3 regions of the Paenarthrobacter sp. genome follow, and region 1 is predicted to be linked to each of the others. Evidence: riboswitches for the same ligand, from Rfam matches in the RefSeq annotation. Region 1 holds a riboswitch; each other region holds the start of a gene.
The links. Region 1 has a riboswitch for S-adenosylmethionine ahead of RIF72_RS03600 (homoserine O-acetyltransferase). Riboswitches for the same ligand answer to the same signal wherever they lie in the genome.
Positions count from the first base shown of each region.

Region 2: linked by a shared signal. The riboswitch ahead of RIF72_RS04765 (hypothetical protein) and the one ahead of RIF72_RS03600 (homoserine O-acetyltransferase) in region 1 are both predicted to bind S-adenosylmethionine.
Region 3: linked by a shared signal. The riboswitch ahead of RIF72_RS00725 (aminotransferase class V-fold PLP-dependent enzyme) and the one ahead of RIF72_RS03600 (homoserine O-acetyltransferase) in region 1 are both predicted to bind S-adenosylmethionine.

Region 1 covers NZ_JAPSHI010000003.1:8,176-14,926, forward strand. The annotation lists gene RIF72_RS03585 (type II CAAX endopeptidase family protein) at 1-560, shown strand, start outside; gene RIF72_RS03590 (VOC family protein) at 684-1,322, opposite strand; gene RIF72_RS03595 (bifunctional o-acetylhomoserine/o-acetylserine sulfhydrylase) at 1,527-2,867, shown strand; SAM riboswitch class IV at 3,031-3,147, shown strand; gene RIF72_RS03600 (homoserine O-acetyltransferase) at 3,163-4,284, shown strand; gene RIF72_RS03605 (hypothetical protein) at 4,288-4,707, opposite strand; gene RIF72_RS03610 (winged helix DNA-binding domain-containing protein) at 4,770-5,942, opposite strand; gene RIF72_RS03615 (SGNH/GDSL hydrolase family protein) at 5,987-6,751, opposite strand, start outside.
Region 2 covers NZ_JAPSHI010000004.1:65,121-71,871, forward strand. The annotation lists gene RIF72_RS04740 (type 1 glutamine amidotransferase) at 1-434, opposite strand, end outside; gene RIF72_RS04745 (matrixin family metalloprotease) at 501-1,502, opposite strand; gene RIF72_RS04750 (matrixin family metalloprotease) at 1,555-2,391, opposite strand; gene RIF72_RS04755 (VIT1/CCC1 transporter family protein) at 2,534-3,700, opposite strand; gene RIF72_RS04760 (hypothetical protein) at 3,956-4,147, shown strand; gene RIF72_RS04765 (hypothetical protein) at 4,144-4,455, opposite strand; SAM riboswitch class IV at 4,472-4,591, opposite strand; gene RIF72_RS04770 (sodium:solute symporter) at 4,790-6,307, opposite strand; gene RIF72_RS04775 (helix-turn-helix domain-containing protein) at 6,574-6,751, shown strand, end outside.
Region 3 covers NZ_JAPSHI010000001.1:151,923-158,673, reverse strand. The annotation lists gene RIF72_RS00740 (MFS transporter) at 1-624, shown strand, start outside; gene RIF72_RS00735 (metal-dependent transcriptional regulator) at 643-1,356, opposite strand; gene RIF72_RS00730 (class I SAM-dependent methyltransferase) at 1,366-2,190, opposite strand; gene RIF72_RS00725 (aminotransferase class V-fold PLP-dependent enzyme) at 2,268-3,677, opposite strand; SAM riboswitch class IV at 3,710-3,823, opposite strand; gene hisN (histidinol-phosphatase) at 4,004-4,816, opposite strand; gene RIF72_RS00715 (ribosome small subunit-dependent GTPase A) at 4,872-5,987, opposite strand; gene aroA (3-phosphoshikimate 1-carboxyvinyltransferase) at 5,990-6,751, opposite strand, start outside.

The sequences.
Region 1 (6,751 bases):
TGCCCGTGGCCTTGGTGTTCTACTTTCTGTCCACCCATGCACCCGGCGGCAAGGAAGGCGTGGGCGGCTCGGCATTCGCCCGGCTCGGCTTCAACTTTGCCCGGCCCGGCAAGGACCTGCTCCAGGGTGTTGGCTTGGCCGCTGCGATTGGCATACCCTCGCTCGGCCTGTACGCGGCCGGTCGTGCGCTGGGAATTACCACTGCAATTGTGCCTAGCGGCTTGGACGCTTACTGGTGGACGGTGCCGGTGCTGGTCCTTTCGGCCATGCGCCATGCGATCGTGGAAGAAGTGATCGTGGTGGGGTACCTCATGGACCGCTTCGGTAAGTTCGGGTGGAGCATGCCGGCGGCCATTGTGGTCAGTGCCGTCCTTCGTGGAAGCTACCACCTGTACCAAGGCTTTGGACCCTTCATAGGGAACGTGGTCATGGGCCTGCTGTTCGCATGGATCTACACCAAGACCAAGCGGGTAATGCCCTTGGTGATTGCCCACGCGTTGCTGGACATTGTGGCGTTCGTTGGATTTAGCTTGTTCGGAAAGGCAATCGGCCTGGGATAGCGGTCCGTTAAAGGTATTCGGCCGCCATCGGTGGGTGACGTCATTGGCACCCGCTGATGGCGGCCGAAGCTTAGCCCGGACATGACTGACCGGGGCCGGGACAAGCCCGTATGGATGGATCGGTCAGATGGTGACGGCTCCGGAGGCGGTTTCGAAAGTTACAGCGAGAATGCCAGGAGTGCCGTGCGGTGCCATCCACTGGACGGCGACATCCTCCAGCGGCTTCTCCACCGGTTCGCCCAACCATTCGGTGACGCGTTCAGCCGAGCCCGCTATGGTGAGGCTGGACATCTTGACGTCGCTCTCGTAAATCCTGGACGGGTGCAGCGAGGGGTCGCCCTCCCATTTGAGCAGGTAGGGCACCTGGGGATCGGCGATCAGGCCGAGGATGCCAATCTGCTGCCACACCAGTTCGCGCCCGTCGGGGAACTTGCGGTTGCCCGGAACGGCCGAGCGGCCAAGGCGGTCTTCGAACGGTGCAAGGTCGTCAACGGCGACGCACCAGCCCATCCATCCACCACCGGCAGCCGAGCGGGCACGGACGGCCTGGCCAAAGGGTGCTTTGTCGGAAGCGGGGTGATCCAGGACCTCCACCACTTCCAGGTACTTGTTATCCGCAAGGGGAATGATCATGTTCCGGGTACCGAAGCGCGGGTGCACTCCGCCCCGGACAGCGTCCACTCCCAATGCCGCGGAAATTCGTTCGGTAGTGGCCAAAAGGCCATCTCGTTCACAGGCGTAAGAGACGTGATCCATGCGCATGGCTTCATCTTGGCACTTTGTGATCGGGGTCTCAGCTAAGTCAAGCCTAACTAAGGTGGGATGTGTATAACCGTTCGGCGGCGGGCGTCATGGAGGCACTCGGGAAGTCCGAAAGATTCCTCTGGCGTCACAAAGCTGTCTTCGCCTCCGGACAGTTCTTAGACTGGCCCCAGCTCACACCGTTTCACATTGCCTGCTAATCCCATGCGTCACGAACAGGAGAACTCCATGTCCCAAGGATGGTCTTTCGAAACCCGCCAGATCCACGCAGGCCAGGAGCCTGATGCCGCCACCGGAGCGCGCTCGCTTCCGATCTACCAGACCACGTCCTTCGTGTTTCCCAGTGCCGAGAGTGCCGCAAATCGCTTTGCCCTGGCCGAGCTCGCCCCCATCTACACCCGGATCGGCAACCCGACGCAGGATGCAGTGGAACAGCGCGTCGCGAGCCTTGAAGGCGGACTGGGTGCCCTCTTGCTCAGTTCGGGACAGGCTGCGGAGACGTTCGCCATCCTGAATATCGCAGAGGCGGGCGAGCATATCGTAGCAAGCCCCAGCCTGTACGGCGGCACGTACAACCTGCTGGCGCACACGCTGAAGAAGTTTGGCATTTCGGTCACGTTCGTGGAGGATCCGGACAACCTGGACCAGTGGCGTGACGCAGTCCAGCCGAACACCAAACTGTTCTTCGGTGAGGTCGTGTCCAACCCCCGCCAGGATGTGCTGGACATCGAGGGCATCGCCCGCACCGCCCACGAGGCCGGCGTGCCGCTCATCGTCGACAACACGCTGTCCACGCCCTACCTGATCCGTCCCATCGAGTGGGGAGCGGACATCGTGGTCCACTCGGCAACCAAATACCTGGGTGGTCACGGTTCCGCAATCGCCGGTGTGATTGTGGACTCCGGCAACTTCGACTTCGGCAAGGACCCGGAGCGCTTCCCTGGATTCAATACCCCTGACCCCAGCTACAACGGTCTGGTCTACGCCAGGGACCTCGGCAAAGACGGTGCGCTGGGCGCCAACCTCTCCTACATCCTCAAGGCCCGCGTCCAGTTGCTTCGCGACCTAGGCTCTGCCGTATCCCCGTTCAACGCCTTCCTTATTGCGCAGGGCCTGGAGACCTTGAGCCTGCGCGTGGAACGTCATGTTGCCAACGCCACCAAGGTGGCGGAATGGCTTGAAAACCACGACGACGTCGAATCGGTCGCGTATGCGGGCTTGCCGTCCAGCCCGTGGTATGACCGTGGCCGGAAGTACGGTCCCAAGGGCACAGGCGCCATTGTGGCCTTCAATATCAAGGGCGGCGTAGAAGCGGGCAAGCGCTTCGTGGACGGCCTGGAGCTGCACTCACACGTGGCAAACATCGGTGATGTCCGCTCGCTGGTCATCCACCCGGCGTCGACCACGCACAGCCAATTGACAGTGGAACAGCAGGTGGCCGCAGGCGTCAACCCTGGCCTTGTGCGCTTGTCCGTGGGCATCGAGCACGTCGATGACATCATCGCCGACCTCGAAGCCGGCTTCCGGGCCGCCAAGGGCGCCTAACGCCGCGGCTTAAGAGTTTCAGCCCGACTGCCGCCCGCGTCGACGATTATTCGCCGGGCGGCAGTTCCGGGTGCTCGTTCGTGAACGAAGTCACCCCAAACCGTCACACTGTTGTCACATTCTTCGCCAGAACCGCCCTGCGTTTCCTAGACTCTTCGTATTAGGTCATGAGTGCCAGCACACAGCCCCGGCTTGCTGGCCGGCAACCCTCCTCCGCGGTGGGGTGCCCCGGGTGAAGACCTGGCCTGTTCGCACGCAAGGCGACGGGCAAGCGCGAGGTTAAGGTGTCAAAGGAATGACCATTACTGCTACAGCCCTTCCAAAATCCGGAGAAGCAGACGGAACCGTCAAGTACGCCGGCATCGGACCGCTGGAACTTGAAGCGGGCGGATTCCTCCCCGACGTTGTCCTGGCGTATGAGACCTGGGGGCAGCTGAACGCCGATGCCTCCAATGCCGTACTCATCCAGCATGCGCTCACGGGCAGCACTCACGTAGCCCGTGGAGCCACTGACGAGGAGGGTTGGTGGGAGCAACTCGTTGGGCCGGGTGCCACGATCGACACCAACAAGTTCTTCGTCATCTCCATCAACATCGTGGGCGGCTGTTACGGTAGCACCGGCCCATCATCAGAGGCACCGGATGGACGCCCTTGGGGCTCACGTTTTCCGTTGGTCACGCTGCGCGACAGCACGGAGGCTGAGGCGCGCCTCGCCGATGCCCTGGGAATCGATGCCTGGCATGCCGTGTTGGGCGGTTCAATGGGCGGTGCCAGGGCCCTTGAATGGGCTGCCACGTTCCCCGACAGGGTTAAACGCTGCGCCGTAATTTCGGTGGGTGCCTACAGCACGGCCGAGCAGATTGCTTTTGCCCAGGCCCAAACCTTGGCCATCAGGCAGGACCCGAACTTCAATAATGGCGACTATTACGGTGGCGCTGCCCCTGAACATGGTTTGGCGCTGGCCCGACGCATCGCCCACATCACTTACCGCTCAGCCTTGGAGCTGGATTTCCGCTTCGGCAGGGAAGCCCAGCATCAGGAGAAACCGCTCGCCGCTGCGGTGTTGGGGGAGCGTGGCCGTTACCAGGTGGAAAGCTACTTGGACCACCAGGGAACAAAGCTGGTCCGCCGTTTTGATGCCAATAGCTACATCGCCATCACCGAAGCTTTGATGTCCCACGACGTCACGCGTGGCCGCGGCTCCTTGGAACAGGCGTTGTCGCGCACCACGGCTGAGTTCTTCGTGGCGGCCGTGGACAGTGACAGGCTCTACTTCCCTGCGCAGTCGCGGGAACTTGCCGCGGCGCTACCCGGGGATGTACTGGTCCACCTCATAGAGGCGCCGATTGGTCACGATGGCTTCCTCACTGAGATTGGCCAGCTCTCGGCGCAACTCCGCGAATCATTCTTCGCCTAAGGCTCAGCCGTTCATGATTTCGCCGCGCTGCTTCATGTAGTCCTCCATGGCGATCTCGCCGTTGCTGAACTTCGTGTCCAGCTCGGCGAGTTTGCGCGCCCGGTAGCCCTGCGGTTCCGAACCACCCGTTGAGGGGAACGGTGCCGGGGATGACGGGTTCGACGGCGGACCGGCCTGCGGTGTCGTATCCGCGGGGCGGATGACGGTTGGTTCGGGCGGGTACCCGGGGTAATTCGGCGTCGGGTATCCCTGACTCGGATAACCCTGGTCCGGGTATCCCTGACCTGGATAGTTCTGCGGCGGGTAGCCGGGGCTGCGGAAGTTATTATCCTGAATCCGACGCGCCCGGGATCGGTTGTACATGCGGATCCCGAGTGGAATCAGCCACGAGCAGACGATGATCCAGAAGATCAGATTGTTCACAGTGCAGGCCTCCTAGGTCTCCTACCAGCTTAGTCCTGCCCCGCGAAAGCAAAACGGCTACCTCAGACCAGCTTGGTCTCCATACCGAGGGAACGGCCGTAGCGATCCACCTCGGACTGCAAGGCCTCCTGCTCTTCCGCAGTGGGGGGACGGTTCATTCGGACGTCCAGTTCGCAGGCCCCGCCGGAGAATCCGTGGCGCCACCATCCGGCCAACCTGCCGTCCAGCAGGACCACGTGCATGGGCCCGCTGTCCTCGGGGAAGTACGGCGCCGTTCCACCAAGGAAATGACGCGACTGTGAGTAGCCCATCACGTATTCGTCGTAGCACTGGATGAGGTCCATGCGGGGAACCACGGGATCTTCCGCGGGCGAAGGTTGAACACCACTCGCCAGAGCTTCCACCTCCTCCGAGGCCAGATGGAACTCGAGACCCTCCAACTCGATAACGCCCAAACTCCCGGGAGACATCTCACCTGCCACCTCGATTCCCCGCTTTACGTCCTTCATGGTCAACCCGGACCACGCCGCGCAGTCTTTGACGGTGGCGGGTCCCCGGCTGGTGAAGTAACGGAGTGCCAACCGTCCAAGAGCCTGTTCGCGGCCTTCTGCGGTCAGCGGTGAAAGAACCCGGTCCGGTACGCGTTCGTCGAACAGGGCATAGGTCTGTTTCAGGGCGCCTCCTGCGGAGCGTACGGGTGAGCCGCTGACCAGGACACCGCGGATCTCCGCGTGCATGAGGTGGTAAATGAGGCCCAGGCCCTTGCTGGGAAATCCTGACTGTCCCAAGACTCCCGCCAGCTCCTCGCGCGTCTTGTGAGTTCCGTCCGCCACGGCAGCGGCCAGGATCCGGCCACTCTTGGCGGCAGACTCCTCATCGATTCCTGTTTGGCGGTACATGCCCTTGTTGCCTTGGTGAAGGCGGTCTGCGGACAATGCCATCAACCAGCCGAGATCGTCCCGGTGCACAAAGTGCCACGTAGGCCGGAGGATATGCGTCCGCAGGATGGTCCCGTCGGCTACGGCCTGCTCAACGTCTGCCGCCGTGACCATCGATGAAGCGCTGGAGCTTCTCTGCGCAAGAGTCCACCTGGCATAGGGAAACTCCTGTGACTGGACGGCCAGGAGGTTGCGGACCACATCCCCGGGACTTCCGGCGTAGGGAGCCCGCAACTGCTGCCGCCGTAACCGGATCCTCCGGACTGTCTCCGTGGAGAGAGAGCTGTCACCCGGCACGGCGGACCTCATGAAGCATGTACATCACAGCAGCCGACGTCACGTCAGCGGCGCGGCAGCAAGGTGCCGGTGGAGCCAAAGACGGGTCCCGGCGTCGGACGCTTTGGCATGATTCCGTCGCCGGAGGACTGGTGCCGAAGCCGCCGGATCACCCATGGGACAAAGTACTCACGTGCCCAGACAAGGTCGGAAGACCGGGCTTCACGCCATGTGCGCGGCGGAAGGGTCTTGGGCATCAGGGGCTCAAGCGTGTGCTGGACGTTCAACGCCTCCAAAACCATCATGGCGATGGTGTGGTGGCCCAGCGGCGAGAAGTGAAGGCGGTCAACGTCCCACATCTGGGGATCGGCCAACTGCCGCAAGGACCACATGTCCGCGATGATGGCATCGTGCCGTGCAGCTACCGTCCTGAGGTTCTCGTTGTAAATGGCCACCTTGCCACGGATACGCCCCAGTACTGATGCTGCCGTGTCCGGGCCATTAAAAAGCACCACGGTAGCGCCACCCGAACTCAGCTCCGCGACTGCGGCGTCGAGCTTTTCGGCCAGCAGATCGGGATCGCCGCCGGGACGGATGAGGTCGTTTCCACCAGCTGAAATGGACACGAGGTCAGGCTGCAGTTCCAAACAGGGGCCCACCTGTTCATTAATGATTTGCTGCAGCAGCCTGCCACGGATTGCAAGGTTGGCATAGGCGAAGTCTTCCTGGCTGCGGCCCAGTTCCTCGGCAACCCGATCCGCCCAACCACGGTGACCGCCGGGGTTTCGGGGTTCGGGGTCGCCGATGCCCTCCGTGAAGGAGTCACCCAG
Region 2 (6,751 bases), on a different contig from region 1:
ACTGCCGACGGCTCCATGTCCTGGATCAGCGTTCCTCCGTAGAGGACGTTCAGCAACTGATGGCCGCGGCAGACGCCGAACAGCGGCAGGCCGGCGTCGATAGTGGCCCGGGCAACATCCATGTCCAGGTGGTCCTGCTCGGGGTTCACATCATAAAGCGACTCGTGAGGGTCCTGTCCATAGAGGCGTGGGTTGATGTCGCCGCCTCCCGGCAGCACAACGCCGTCGAGCGTTTGCATCTCGGTGGCCAAGCGCCCGGCGCTGTCAGCGGAAACCGGGGTCAACAGCACTGGCTGTGCGCCCGCTTCGCGCAGGAGGTCCACGATGTACGTAAAGAGGTCGTTGGCTTCACCCACACGGGCGTCGGGATTGCCCGAACTACTGAGACGTACCGGAACGCCGATGCGCGGACGAGCAACTCTTGAACTCTTCATGTCTCATGATGCACCGGACTGCTGCCGCACACCCAAAACTTGTAGCAGGCGTTCCGGGCCTGGCCCTCAGAAGTCCTTGCTGCAGGGGCCCGTGCCCAGCTGGGCCAAACCCGTCCGGTCGCCCGCAGCGTATCCGCGAACCCAGGAAGCTTGGTCGAACATGAGCTGTCGGGGATCATCCACATGGTCCAGGCCGAGCAGGTGTCCCAGCTCATGCATGATAACTGCCACGCCGATCTCTTCGCCGCTGGGAGCGTCCACGATATCAGCGAATTGTGGGGCATCCAGGGACACCGTGCCTGTCACGTAGGCCTTGTAGCCGTTGCTGAGGCCAATCGAGGAACTTCCGCCAAGGCCCACGGTCTGCCCGCTCAGGCGTGGCACCTGCTCGGGAGTGCTCCACGCGATGAGGACAGGAGCCCAGCGGTCTCCGTACCTTTCGGGCTGGTATCCGGACCTGTTGGGGGAGGGGATTTCGGAACTGGGGCCGTCGTAGATGAACTTCAATCCTGTGGCTTCGCCGGCCTGCCTCACGGCTTCTTCCACCAGCGGCTGCCACGAGGCCGGTGCGAGGTCCGAGTTGACCACGTAGTGGATGGGCCGGCACGGCGAGTAGGCCAGCGGAGTTCCGTCTTCCTTGAGAGCCAGGAACTTGTACGAGGAACTGGTGCGGTTCAGAGGTGCCGGCGTTCCAAGCGGTGAGTCGGCTTCCTCGAGTCCCGGGACAGGCTCCTGGCGTTGGCCAAACGGGACCAGCCCAGGGCGGGGCGCCTGGCTCTGAGTGGCGGACGATCCGTACAGGAGTTGGTGAAGTTCGCCGCTGAAGTAGGCGCCCGCGCACACCAGGCCGAGCACGCTGAAAAGGAACAGGATGGCCGCGACGCTGCTGTGCTTTATAGGCGGCCTGACCGGCGGAGGATCCGGCGGGCGCGGGGTATGCGGAAGGTAATTCGGACGAGGGGGATCGTGGTCCGGCCACTTGGGCGACCCGTAAGGTTCCATGGAACCCCCTGACGTGGCGGCTGCGGCGGGAAGTGGGGCGCCGCCGTCGGCCGTATTTGTCAGCATAAGTCCCGCTCCGCCGGGAGTCCATGCCGGGAATGCTTGAAGCGCGAAAGGGTTAGATGTCTTTGCGGCAGGGTGCCGAGGCAAGGAGATGCAGGCCATTCAGGTCGCCCGCCGCGAGTCCGTCGGGAGCTCCGATTTCCGGGTACATGAGTTGGATCGGGTCATCAACGTGGTCCAAGCCCATCACGTGGCCCAGCTCGTGCTGCATGACGGCCAGGACATAGTCGGCCCCGCCGGGACTGGCGAGCAGTTCCGTCACCTGCGGAGTGTCCAGCTCCAAGCTTCCAGTGATGTAGCTCTTGGGTCCTTCGTTGAGGGAGTACATGGTGCTGCCTCCTGTGCCGATGACATTGTCAGCCAGTGCAGGTGCTTCCACGGGTGTGGTCCAGGAAATCAGAAGGGGGGCCCACCGGTCGCCGTACTTGGAGGGCTGGTATGGCTCACGCCGGTCCACCGGCAACTCGTCCGTGGTGCCATCGTTGATGAACTTGATGCCGGACGCCGCAGAAATATTTGCCAGGGCGGCGGTCAGGAGGGCATCTGAGCCAAGGGGTGCGGATGCATCGTTGACCACGTAATGGAGCGGACGGCAAGGTGAATAACCTACCGGGGTGCCGTCGTCGTTCGTGGCCAGGAACTTGTACGAATCGTTGGTGGTGCCGGGCGCTGAAGGCGAGGCCAGTGGGGCGTCCGCCTCCTCAAGTCCAGGCGGCGGCGCGTCCAGGGGACGCGCTGGTTCTGCTCCACCTGGCCGGTCCTGCGTGGTTCCCGGCATGCTCACGCCCGGGAAAAGTGCGGAAATACGAGGATCACCCTGCAGGAATCCACTGACCAGGACGGCAACGACGGCGGCAATGGCGGCCAAGAGAACGCCGCGGAGAACACGCATGGCCGTTCCAGTGCGGCGGTGCTTTGGCACGCGCGTTGCTTCCCGCTCCGGGTCCACGGTTCTCCATTCCTGATGCCCTGGTCACGCGGGGCAGCGCGGAGGACGAACCAACATTACGGTCTCCGGACCGAAGCGTCCAAACTTAGACGATTGCTGCTCCGAAGGCCAGGCCCAGCCCGTACGTGGCTGCAGCCGCTCCCAGGCCGATGGCAAGCTGCCGCAGCCCGCGGCTCAGCGGCGAGGTTCCGGACAACAAGCCGACGACGGCGCCGGTAGCCAAGAGCGCGATGCCCACCAGAACGCCGGCCACCAGCAAGGCGGCGATGCCCGTCATGCCGAAAATGAACGGCAGGATGGGCACAATGGCGCCTGAGGCGAAGAAACAGAAGCTGGACATCGCGGCACCCCACGCCGAACCCACGGATTCATGATCGTCAGTGGGCGGCTTCTCCGGCTGCAGGGAGAGGCTGGGATCGCAGTCGCAGCCAAACAATCCCATGCGCTCGGCAGCGCGGTGCTCCGCGGCTTCCCGTGTCATGCCGCGGGCCAAGTACACCAGGACCAGCTCGTTGTGCTCGATGTCCAACGATGGCGCTGCGGTCAGTGTGGCCTGCGTGGGCAGCGTGGCATTAAGCAGCTCCCGCTGGGAGCGGACCGAAACGTATTCACCCGCGCCCATGGAAAGTGCACCGGCCAAGAGGCCCGCCACGCCACTCATGAGCACCACGGAGCTGGAAACACCGGTTGCGGCCATGCCCATGACCAGTGAAAGGTTGCTGACCAGGCCATCATTGGCGCCAAAAACGGCGGCGCGGAAGGTTCCGGAGAGCCTGTTGCGTCCGCGGGTGGCCAGGCCCCGGACTACTTCTTCGTGGATTTGTTCATCGGCCACCATGGCCGGCGTCGCCGCAGGTTCGGTACCGTACGGGGAACGGCCTTCGGCGCGCTGGGCCAAAGCGAGGACAAACACTGACCCGAAGTTACGGGCAAGGAAGCCCAGGAACTGGCTGCGGGTGGAAGCTGCCTTGGGCATTCCGGCGTGCTCGCCCAGGAGCTTGAGCCAATGGGCCTCGTGCCTGCCTTCCGCTTCGGCCAAGGCGAGCAGGATTTGGCGTTCTTCGCCGTCGCGCCGCTGCGCCAATTCGCGGTAGACAGCGGCCTCGGCACGCTCGTCCGCCAGGTACTGCCGCCACCGGCGGATGTCCGCGTGTGAGGGCGGCGGGGCTTGGGTCCCGGTGTTTCCGGCGGCTGCTGATTCGGGGGTGGGGTCCGGAGCGGAGCTCGACGAACTGTGGGATTCCTGGTGCATCTGCACTTTGTCTCCTGTGCTGGGTGGGGTAGTTGCGGCCCCATTGCACGCCCCACACTACCGCTTATCCGCGCGGATTTTTGGCTGGTATTCCTTAAATGGAATGTTCGGTGCACCGTAATTTCCTTGACCCTCGCTTGTGCCGGTGCTCAGATGGAAGGACAGGGGCGGGGCCCTCCCGCCGCTGGATTCCTGCATTCGGGTCAACGGGCAGAACCGCCCACGAGAACCGGCCCACGAGACGGAGGTTGCACCATGAACACCACCGAATCACACGCCAACTACCCGGAACGGACAACTATTGAGTCCGACCCGGCCTACGACTACGCCGAAGACCAGGAAGTGGACGAACCCTGGGTGGAGGAAGTGGACGCCCCCGAGGACGACGAACGTGTTGTCCCCATCGACGAAACCGAAGAGTTCCGCGAGGAAGACGACGAAATCTAAGCTCTGTCCTCGTGCCCCAGTGTGAAGTGACGTTGGAGGCCTTCCCGTTTGCCGACGGCGGCAATAGTCACCGTTAGTGTCTTGGACGACTCGCACCAGCGAGTTGGCCGGACGGCTTGGGCCAACGCCTGCGCGATGAGTTGCGGTTGGGGATGTCCGAATTGCCCGGTTCCCGCGTGGGAAGTGATGGTCACCGTGCCCAGGAAGAGGTCGACGGCGGGAATCACCGCCACGGTGGGGGCAGCCTTTTTGGTGGGGGTGCTTGTTGCTGCTGTGTCTACCTGGGTGGTATCGCCTTGGTACGGCAAGGGACTGCTCCTTGGGGGAGTGCTCTTGCCCGCTCGGTTGTCTCTGGTCCGGGACGGGCCGCTTCCTCATCCGAACCACCCGTGAACATGGGGTTGGTGTGTGGCCAGTCGGAGCTTGGCACCACATCTCTTGAAGCTGGGACCACCCTATCCCATTGCTGTCCACGCCCCCGCGTTGTGGGGCCTGGTTTGCGTCCTTTGGGGTGGTGTTGGCGCGCAGAGCGGGCCTTCCAACGGACGGGGATATAACGCAACGGCGGCGCCGCCCGAAAGGGGAGGCGCCGCCGTCGAACTTTGCTTGTTTCCTGAACCTTGCTTAGTTCCTCGTGCCTGCTTAGGACGCGGGCGTTGTGAGCTCGTCCTCCGCCACGCGGGTGCCGGCGACGCGGTCCGTCCAAGCCTTCATGACCGCCGGATCCGTGGGCTTGCTCAGAAGCGATACGATCACGAACACCAGCGCCGAGGCAATCAAACCGAAGTAGATCGGCTCGTTGGCATACACCCCGTCCAAGGGCTGCTCGGCGTTGATCTCAAGGACGATCATGGTGCCCAGCGTGATCACGGTGCCTACAGCCATGGATGCTGCTGCGGCGATGCCGGTTCCACGCTTCCAGACAAGGCCGCCGATGATGGCGACCAGCAGGCCGCCCACCAGGATGTCGTAGGCGATGGTCAGGGCAGCCACCACGTCCTGGGTGGAAATGGCGATGACGATGGCCACAATGCCCAGGCCAAGGACCCACATGCGGTTGGCCCTGACATCGTGCTCGGGGTTCTCCGAATCGGAGGTGTCGATGGTCTTGCCAAACCAGCTGGCCACGAACGGCAGGACGTCGGCGCGGGCGACTGTTGCGGCAGCGATCAGCGAACCGGACGCGGTAGACATCATGGCAGCGACGGCTGCGGCCAGGACAAGCCCGCCGATGCCAACGGGCAGCAGGTTCGTAGCGACCTCTGCGTAGACGTCGTCATTGGTTTCGATGGCAATATCAGACAGGGCAACGCTTGCTGCCATGCCGATCAGCGCTCCGGCCAGGCCGTAAAGGATGCAGTAGACGCCGGCGGTGGCGCCACCCCAGCGCGCAACAGTGGGTGTCTTGGCGGTGAAGACGCGCTGCCAGATGTCCTGGCCGATCAGCAGGCCGAGTGTGTACACCACAAAGTAGGTGATGATCGTCTGGATGCCGATGCCGTCGATCTGGAAGAAGCTCTCATCAACACGGGCGCGGATTCCGTCCAGGCCACCGGCTGCGTTCAGGGTGAAGGGGAGCATGAGGAAGAAGATGCCCACGGTCTTGATGATGAACTGGACCTGGTCGGCAAGGGTGATGGACCACATTCCACCGATGGTGGAATAGACGAGAACGATCGCACCGCCGACGGCGATTGCCATCCAGCGCTCCCAATCGAACAGGACCACGAAAATGGTGGCGTAGGCGCCGGTGGAGGTGGCGCAGAGCATCAACGTGTAGGCGAGCATCACGATGCCCGAAGTCTGAGTGGCCCTGCTGCCGTAGCGAAGCGTCAGCATCTGGGAGACCGTGTAGATCTTGAGCTTCTGGATGGTGCCGGCGAACAAAAGGCTGAGCAGCAGCACGCCGCAGCCGATGGCCACAACCAGCCACATGCCGGAGATGCCGAACTTGTAGCCGAGGCCGACGCCGCCCACGGTGGACGCGCCACCGAGGACCACTGCGGCCATGGTGCCGGTGTAAAGGAAGGGTCCCAGGCGGCGGCCGGCCACCAGGAAGTCGCTGTTGTTCTTTGTGCGGGACTTGCCCCACCAGCCGAATGCCAGCATGGCGAGCAGGTACACCACCACGATTGCGATGTTTATAGCCGAAGATTCCATGAACGGTCCTTGGAGCTGATGCACGGAGGTTGGGGTTTTCGACGATACTCCTGCGAAGCGTCGAAGTCTCTGTGCTGACGATTGGAGATTGTGGATGTGTTGTGTGCCTCACAGACAACACTTGTTGCCTATGAGGATATGTTGTGATGGGAGTAACAGTCAAGATCCTTTGGTCATGCTTCCGGGTATTCTGGCGCTCTTGGCCTGTCTCCCGGCTACTATTGCTCCAATGACAGGGCCACATGACAGGCCTGAAAGGTTCGTGAATGAAGGCTCTACCCGTTGAACCGAGCAATGTTCCCGTTGCCATCGGTTCCAGAATCCGCGCAGCCCGGCAAGCGCAGCGCCTCACCATCGAGCAAGTGGCGGATGCTACCGGACTGACCAAAGGCTTCCTCAGCCGTGTGGAGCGTGACCTGACATCGCCGTCGGTCGCTTCGCTGG
Region 3 (6,751 bases), on a different contig from region 1:
CTCGCCACTCTGGCCATCTATGCCGCGATCTCGCTGGGCTTCTTCGTGTTGGGCATTTACCTGCAGCAGGTAGGCGGCATGGGCGCCACGGTTGCGGGCATGGCGTTGCTTCCCGGCACAGTCATCCTCATGCTGGGTGCGTCCTACTTTGGTGGCCTCGCCGGAAAGTACGGCCCCAGATGGTTCATGACGGTAGGCCCGCTACTGTGCGGTGCGGGCTTCCTGATGTCATTGACTGTCCAGGAGCCGCTCAACTACTGGACCCAAGTGTTGCCGGGCCAGATAGTCTTTGGCATTGGCTTGGCCACGTTGGTGGCGCCCCTCACCGCCGCCATCCTAGGTGCTGTGCCCTCGGAGGAGGCCGGGATTGGTTCGGCTGTGAACAACGCTGTTGCCCGTATCGCGGGGCTCATTTCCATAGCCTTCGCAGGGGTGATTGTAGGACCGGCCTTCTCTCGGGACGGACTGTACAACGCTTTGCTGGTAACCGGGGGCCTGTTCCTGTTCGGGGCGGTGGTGTCCGCCGTCGGAATCCGGAATCCTGCGCAGGAAGCCGCGGCGTCCGCCGTCAGCGAACCTGATGCAGCCTCCGGCGACGGCGGTGCGGGCGGGCAGCGCGGCTGACCTCAAGCGCGCCCAAGCTTAGCGGGCCGGAAGAATACAGCCTTCATGCGTCTCGGCGCTCTGGACCCAGAGAGCTGAAGTGACTTCGTCCGCGAGGTCGAACTCGCGGCCTTTTGCGCCACTGCCGATGCGGACCACCAGGGCTCCTCCGAAGGGTTTGCGGCCCACCACTTCAACAGGCGCGTCCAGGGAGATCTCTTCAGAGGCAAGGTATCGCAGGAGGTCCGGATTCTCATCGCTGATTCGCGTGATCCGGCCGGAGTGGCCTTGGTCCAGTTCAATCATTCGGTAGGCGTGCGGCAAGTCGACCGAACCATCGGCCGAAGGAATCGGGTCTCCGTGCGGGTCCCGGACAGGATGTCCAAGCTTGGCAGACATCCGCTCAATGAACGTATCGGACACGGCGTGTTCCAACATTTCGGCTTCGTCGTGCACCTCGTCCCAGCTGTAGCCGAGTTCATCCACCAAGTACGTCTCAATGAGGCGGTGCCGGCGCACCATGGACAGTGCGAGCCGCATGCCCTGGGGGGTGAGCCTGATGGCGCTGTAGGGTTGGTGGTCAACCAGGCCTTGGTCCTTGAGTTTGCGCACCATCTCGGACACCGAGGAGTTAGCCACTCCCAGGCGCTGGGCAAGCTGGGACGACGTAATTGGCTTGTCCTGCCACTCCGTGTAGGAGTAGATGACCTTGACGTAGTCCTCGATCGAGGAGGAGGGCGTACTGGTCTTCACCCCCTAAGCCTACCGTGGCGTTGAACCCTGAACCTTGACTGCCCGCCAGGTCTGCGTCATGTACGGCAACCCGATGGTTTCACCAGGGGCATGGCCGAGGTGGTCCAAGAGGTACCACTCCAGGTTGCCCATGACTTTCGCTCGCGTGGCGTCGTTGGCGCGGAGATAGTAGCTGCGGGACTTGGTCAGTTCCATGATGTCCTCCGGCGTCAGGGCATCCTCCCACCGGGTCAGATGACTTTCCAAACCTTCAAACTCCGGGCCGATGACTGGCCGGAATCCGGGCTTGTGGACATCGCCTGCATGCATGATGCGCGAGAGGCGGTGAACCCACGGAATTGAAGTGTCCAATTGATTCCAGATCAGCCCCAAGGTCCCGTGGGGCCGCAGGATCCGGGCGATCTCCGTGCTCGCCGCGATGGGTTCGCACCAGTGCCAAGCCTGGGCAACGCTGACGACGTCGAATGCTGAGTCCGTCAGTCCAGTTGCCTCGGCCGTTCCCTCCAGCGCGTTGACGTAGGGGAAGGACTTTCGCAATTGCTCCAACATGTCCGTAGAAGGATCGACGGCAGTGACCTCCAGGCCGCGTTCAACGAGGAGTGCCGTGAACTTTCCTGTGCCTGCTCCGAGGTCGGCTGCGCATCGCGCCCCTGGAGGAAGCAGCCAGTCCACGGAATCGGCGGGGTAGCCGGGCCGCACGCGGTCATAGTGTTCGCCGCCGTCCTGAAAGCTCTGACCGAGTTCCTGCCGGCGGGAAGCATGCAGCCTTGGACCACGCGGCCCGGTTGGTCCGGGAGTGCGTGGCTGTCCGCTGGAGGCAGCGGGTGAACGCAGGGCCACGAAAAGCTCCTTCAAAGGGTCCCTAAAAGTACCCTACGAATTTACCGCAGTGTCTCTAGTCCGCAGTGCTTCTAGTCCACAGTGCAGGGGGCTGCGCCCGCAGTGCCGGGAGTGTTCGGGGCCCATTCGGGGTAGCTGCGATGGTCATTTGCAGGAACCCAACGGCCCTCGTCCACCACATAGTCCCAGCCCAGTCCGTCGCGCTTGAGTCCTTCGATGCCTGCGAGCAGCCTGGTGGCGTCCTCCAACCGGGAGCCGACGCCGAAGCTGGCGCGCAAGGATCCGGACGGGAGCCCGAGGCGTTTTAGGAGAGGGTGGGCGCAGAACCGGCCATCGCGGAGGCCAACGCCGTGCTCGGCCGCCAGGTAAGCCGCAACCAGTCCGGCGTCGAATCCTTCTACGGAGAAGTTGACCACACCGATGGTGTCCAGGGAGTCAGCGAAGATCTTGTGGACGGTCACGCCATCGATGGCCTCCAGGCCCTGCACCAGGTACGAGCGGATGGCGGACTCGTGGGCGTGCCACGCGTCCTGGTCCAACCCTGCGAGGACTTGGGCGGCGCGAGCAAGTGTCGCGGCGCCCAGCACGTTGGGGGAGCCGCCCTCGTGGCGCGCCGGGCCCGCGGCCCAGCTGACCGAGTCCAGGCGCGCTTCACGTACCGCCCCGCCTCCGGCAAGGTGCGGTATGCCGGCGTCGAGCCAGTCTGGACGACCCACAACGACACCCGCGCCGAAGGGGGCATAGAGCTTGTGTCCGGAGAAGACGATGTAGTCGACGTCCGCCTCGGTGATGTTGATCCGGCGATGCGGTGCGAGCTGCGCAGCGTCCACCACGATTCGTGCGCCGTATTCGTGGGCAAGCGAAGCAAGGCGGGCGATGGGAAGGATCTCCCCGGTCACATTCGAGGCGCCCGTCACGGCCAGCAGGCTGACCCCGCCCTGGGCAAGTTCGGCCTCCAGCTTGTCGAGTGTCCCGGCCAGGGTTGGTGCTGCGACGACGCTGCGGTGGGGGACTCCTTGCCACGGAAGCAAGTTGGCGTGGTGCTCGATGTCCAAGTAGAGGACTTCACCTGCAACCTCGCCGTCCACCTGTGGGAGGCATCCGGCCAGGAGGTTCAAAGAGTCTGTGGTGTTCCGCGTGAAGATTACTGAGTCATCAGCCCGCCCGCCGACGAAATCACGGACGATGTTCCTTGAGTTCTCGTACACCGACGTGCTGATTTGGGAGGCGTACCCGGCGCCCCGGTGAACGCTGGCGTAGTAGGGCAGGACCTCGTTGAGGTAGGCCGAGACGATGGTCAAAGCCGGAGCCGATGCGCCGTAGTCCAAGTTTGCGTAACGGACATGGCCACCCTGAATCAGCGGAGCCTGCAGCTCAGCGCCAGTGACCGCGGCAAGCGGACGCGCAGCGGTGGTCGTCTCTGCTGCGGATTCTTCGGCAAAGGACGGAATAGTGTTGGGGTTGAACGTGACAGTGCTCATGGAACCTCACTCAAGAGGGACCCCCATAGGGGGATCCGCGCTTGCCGCATCCGTTCCGGACCGGCCCGGTCGTCACCCGGGGCACCCCACCGCGAATGGAGGGTTGCCGGCCAGCAAACCGGGGTTTAGCGCTGGCACTCGTGACCTGTAAAAAAGGCTAAGGCACATCCGGGGACGCTTCCAAAGCCACTGCCTTTTGTTAAGCCCTTTGTTACGTCGGATGCCAAATCCCTTTTTCGCCGAATAAAAAACGGCGGAGACCCCCAAAAGGGGTCATCCGCCGCCGAAAATTCCGCCGCTGCTTGGGTGGGACAGGCGTGGAAAGTTTAGAGAAGATCGTCCAATCCGGGGTTGAGGCGCTTGAGAACTTCGGAGTGCAGGATCGAGTTGGTGGCCAGGGCGTTACCGCCAAACGGACCGTCTTCGCCTTCCAAGGATGTAAAACGACCGCCGGCCTCTGTCACGATCGGGACGAGTGCTGCCATGTCGTAGAGGTTAAGTTCAGGCTCGCAGGCGATATCAACCGCACCCTCGGCTACAAGGCAATAGGACCAGAAGTCGCCGTAGGCGCGTGTGCGCCAGATGTCCTCCGTCAGCCCCAGGAACTGATCCAGGTTGCCCCGTTCCTTCCACCCCGAAAGGCTGGAATACGACATGGAAGCATCGGCCAGGCGGGAAACGTTGGACACCTTGAGCCGTGTCGCCGAGGCGAGGGAGCGGCCCATGTAGGCGCCCATGTCCTTGGCAGCCCACCATCGTTTGCCCAACGCCGGCGCACTAACAACGCCCACCACCGGTTCCCCTTCATCCACGAGGGCAATCAACGTCGCCCACACCGGGACGCCGCGGACGAAGTTCTTGGTGCCGTCGATGGGGTCGATGATCCAGCGACGTGACCCGTGACCACTGCTGCCGAACTCCTCACCGAGGACCGCGTCCCGTGGACGTGAGCGGGACAACTGCCCGCGGATTGCTTCCTCAGCTGCCTTGTCAGCGTCAGTGACAGGTGTGAGGTCGGGCTTGGTTTCGATCTGCAGGTCCAGTGCCTTGAAGCGATCCATGGTCTGGGCATCGACTGAATCAGCGAGGACGTGGGCAAGGCGCAGGTCATCGTTGTAGGTGGAAACGGGATGGGTCATGCCACCAAACTATCCTGAATCGGACAATGCGTTGGGGACGTGAAGCCGGCAATGATCAGTTGACAGTGCCCAGTTCCTTGGTCTCTTTCGCTTCGAGCCTTGGGTCTGCACCCAGCAAGCGGCGCAAGGAGGCCAACCGGGCTACTCCTGATGGCCCTGCATGACCATCGTTCACCCATGCATCCAGCCCGCAATTGGTGGCAGCGGCACCGTGCTTGCAGCCACGGTCACAGGTCTCCGTGCCAGGTTCAAGATCCGGGAAGGAATGAAGAATCCGGTCCGGATCCACATGCGCCAAGCCGAAGGAACGGATGCCTGGAGTATCGATGATCCAGCTGCCGGACGGTGCGTCGTCGAGCTTCAGCGCCAAAGCCGAAGATGACGTGTGCCTGCCCCGGCCCGTCACCGCGTTGACGCCTCCAGTGGCCCGCTCTGCCCCTGTCAGGGCGTTGACCATGGTGGATTTGCCCACCCCGGAGTGACCGAGCATGACAGTGACTTTTCCACCCAGGTGCGAGCGGAGTTGGGACACGGCGGCTTTGTCCAGCCGGGCTGAAAGCCCGTCATCCGAGCGGGCATCGATGCCGCCTGCCTCGGAGTCAGCGGTCCGGCTGATGATCACGGGAAAGTCCAAGCTCAGATAATTGGCCAGAAGTTCCGCCGGATCCTTCACGTCCGCCTTGGTGATGAGCAGCAACGGCTCGATACCGGCGTCGTACGCTGCAACCAGGGCGCGATCGATGAATCCAGTGCGTGGCTCCGGGTTGGCCGCCGCAACAACCACCACGAGCTGATCGGCGTTGGCTACAACCACCCGTTCGATGGGGTCTGTGTCGTCAGCGCTCCGGCGAAGGAGGGTTTTCCGCTCTTCCACCCGGACCAGGCGTGCCAGCGTGTCGGGAGACCCTGAGACGTCACCCACCAATGCGACAAAGTCGCCGGGGACAACGGGATTCCGCCGAAGTTCACGGGCGCGGGCTGCGATAACGATGCGTTCGTCGGCGGAATCTTCGCCCACAATCGCCCTGTACCGTCCGCGGTCAACAGTGATGATCCTGCCTATTACGGCGTCATCGTGACTGGGACGATCCTTGGTACGGGGCCTGGATCCTTTTTTGCTGGGACGGATCCGTACATCGGATTCGTCCCAGGAGCGTGCGTCACGGCCCATGGTTAGTTGCTGGCCTCATCAAGATCGACGTTGGCATCGCTTGACTGCAGCATCGCTTCCCACATCTTTGGAAAATCCGGCATGGTCTTCGACGTCGTGGCGATGTCCTCAACTTGTACGCCTTCGACGGCGAGCCCAAGGATCGCCCCGGCAGTGGCCATGCGGTGGTCGGCGTAGCTGTGGACCACGCCGCCGTGAAGGGTCGCCGGGCGGATCACCAAGCCGTCGGCGGTCTCTTCCGCGTCACCCCCGAGGCCGTTGATCTCGGCGACCAACGCAGCAAGCCGGTCCGTTTCGTGTCCGCGGAGGTGGGCAATGCCGGTCAGCCGGGAGGGGCCGCTGGCGAGGGCGCACAGCGCGGCAACGGTGGGCGCCAGTTCGCTTGTTTCATCGAAGTCAGCACCCTTGATTTCCGCTCCGCCGGTCACCGTCAGTGTCCCGTTTTCGAACGTTACTTCTGCTCCCATGGTGGTCAGGATGGTTCGCCACTGGTCGCCCACTTGTGTGGTTCCGGCCGGCCAATTGGGAATGCGGACGGTGCCACATGTGGCCAGGGCAGCGGCGAGGAAAGGTCCTGCATTCGAGAGGTCTTGTTCGATCCGCTGGTCAAATGCACGGATGGGTCCCGGAGAGACCCGCCAGTGGTTGGGCACGGAATCGTCCACGACGACGCCGACGCTGCGGAGGACTTCCACGGTCATGGTGATGTGGTCCAAGCTGGGCACGGGCTTGCCCACGTGTTCCAGATGCAGGCCCTCAACGAA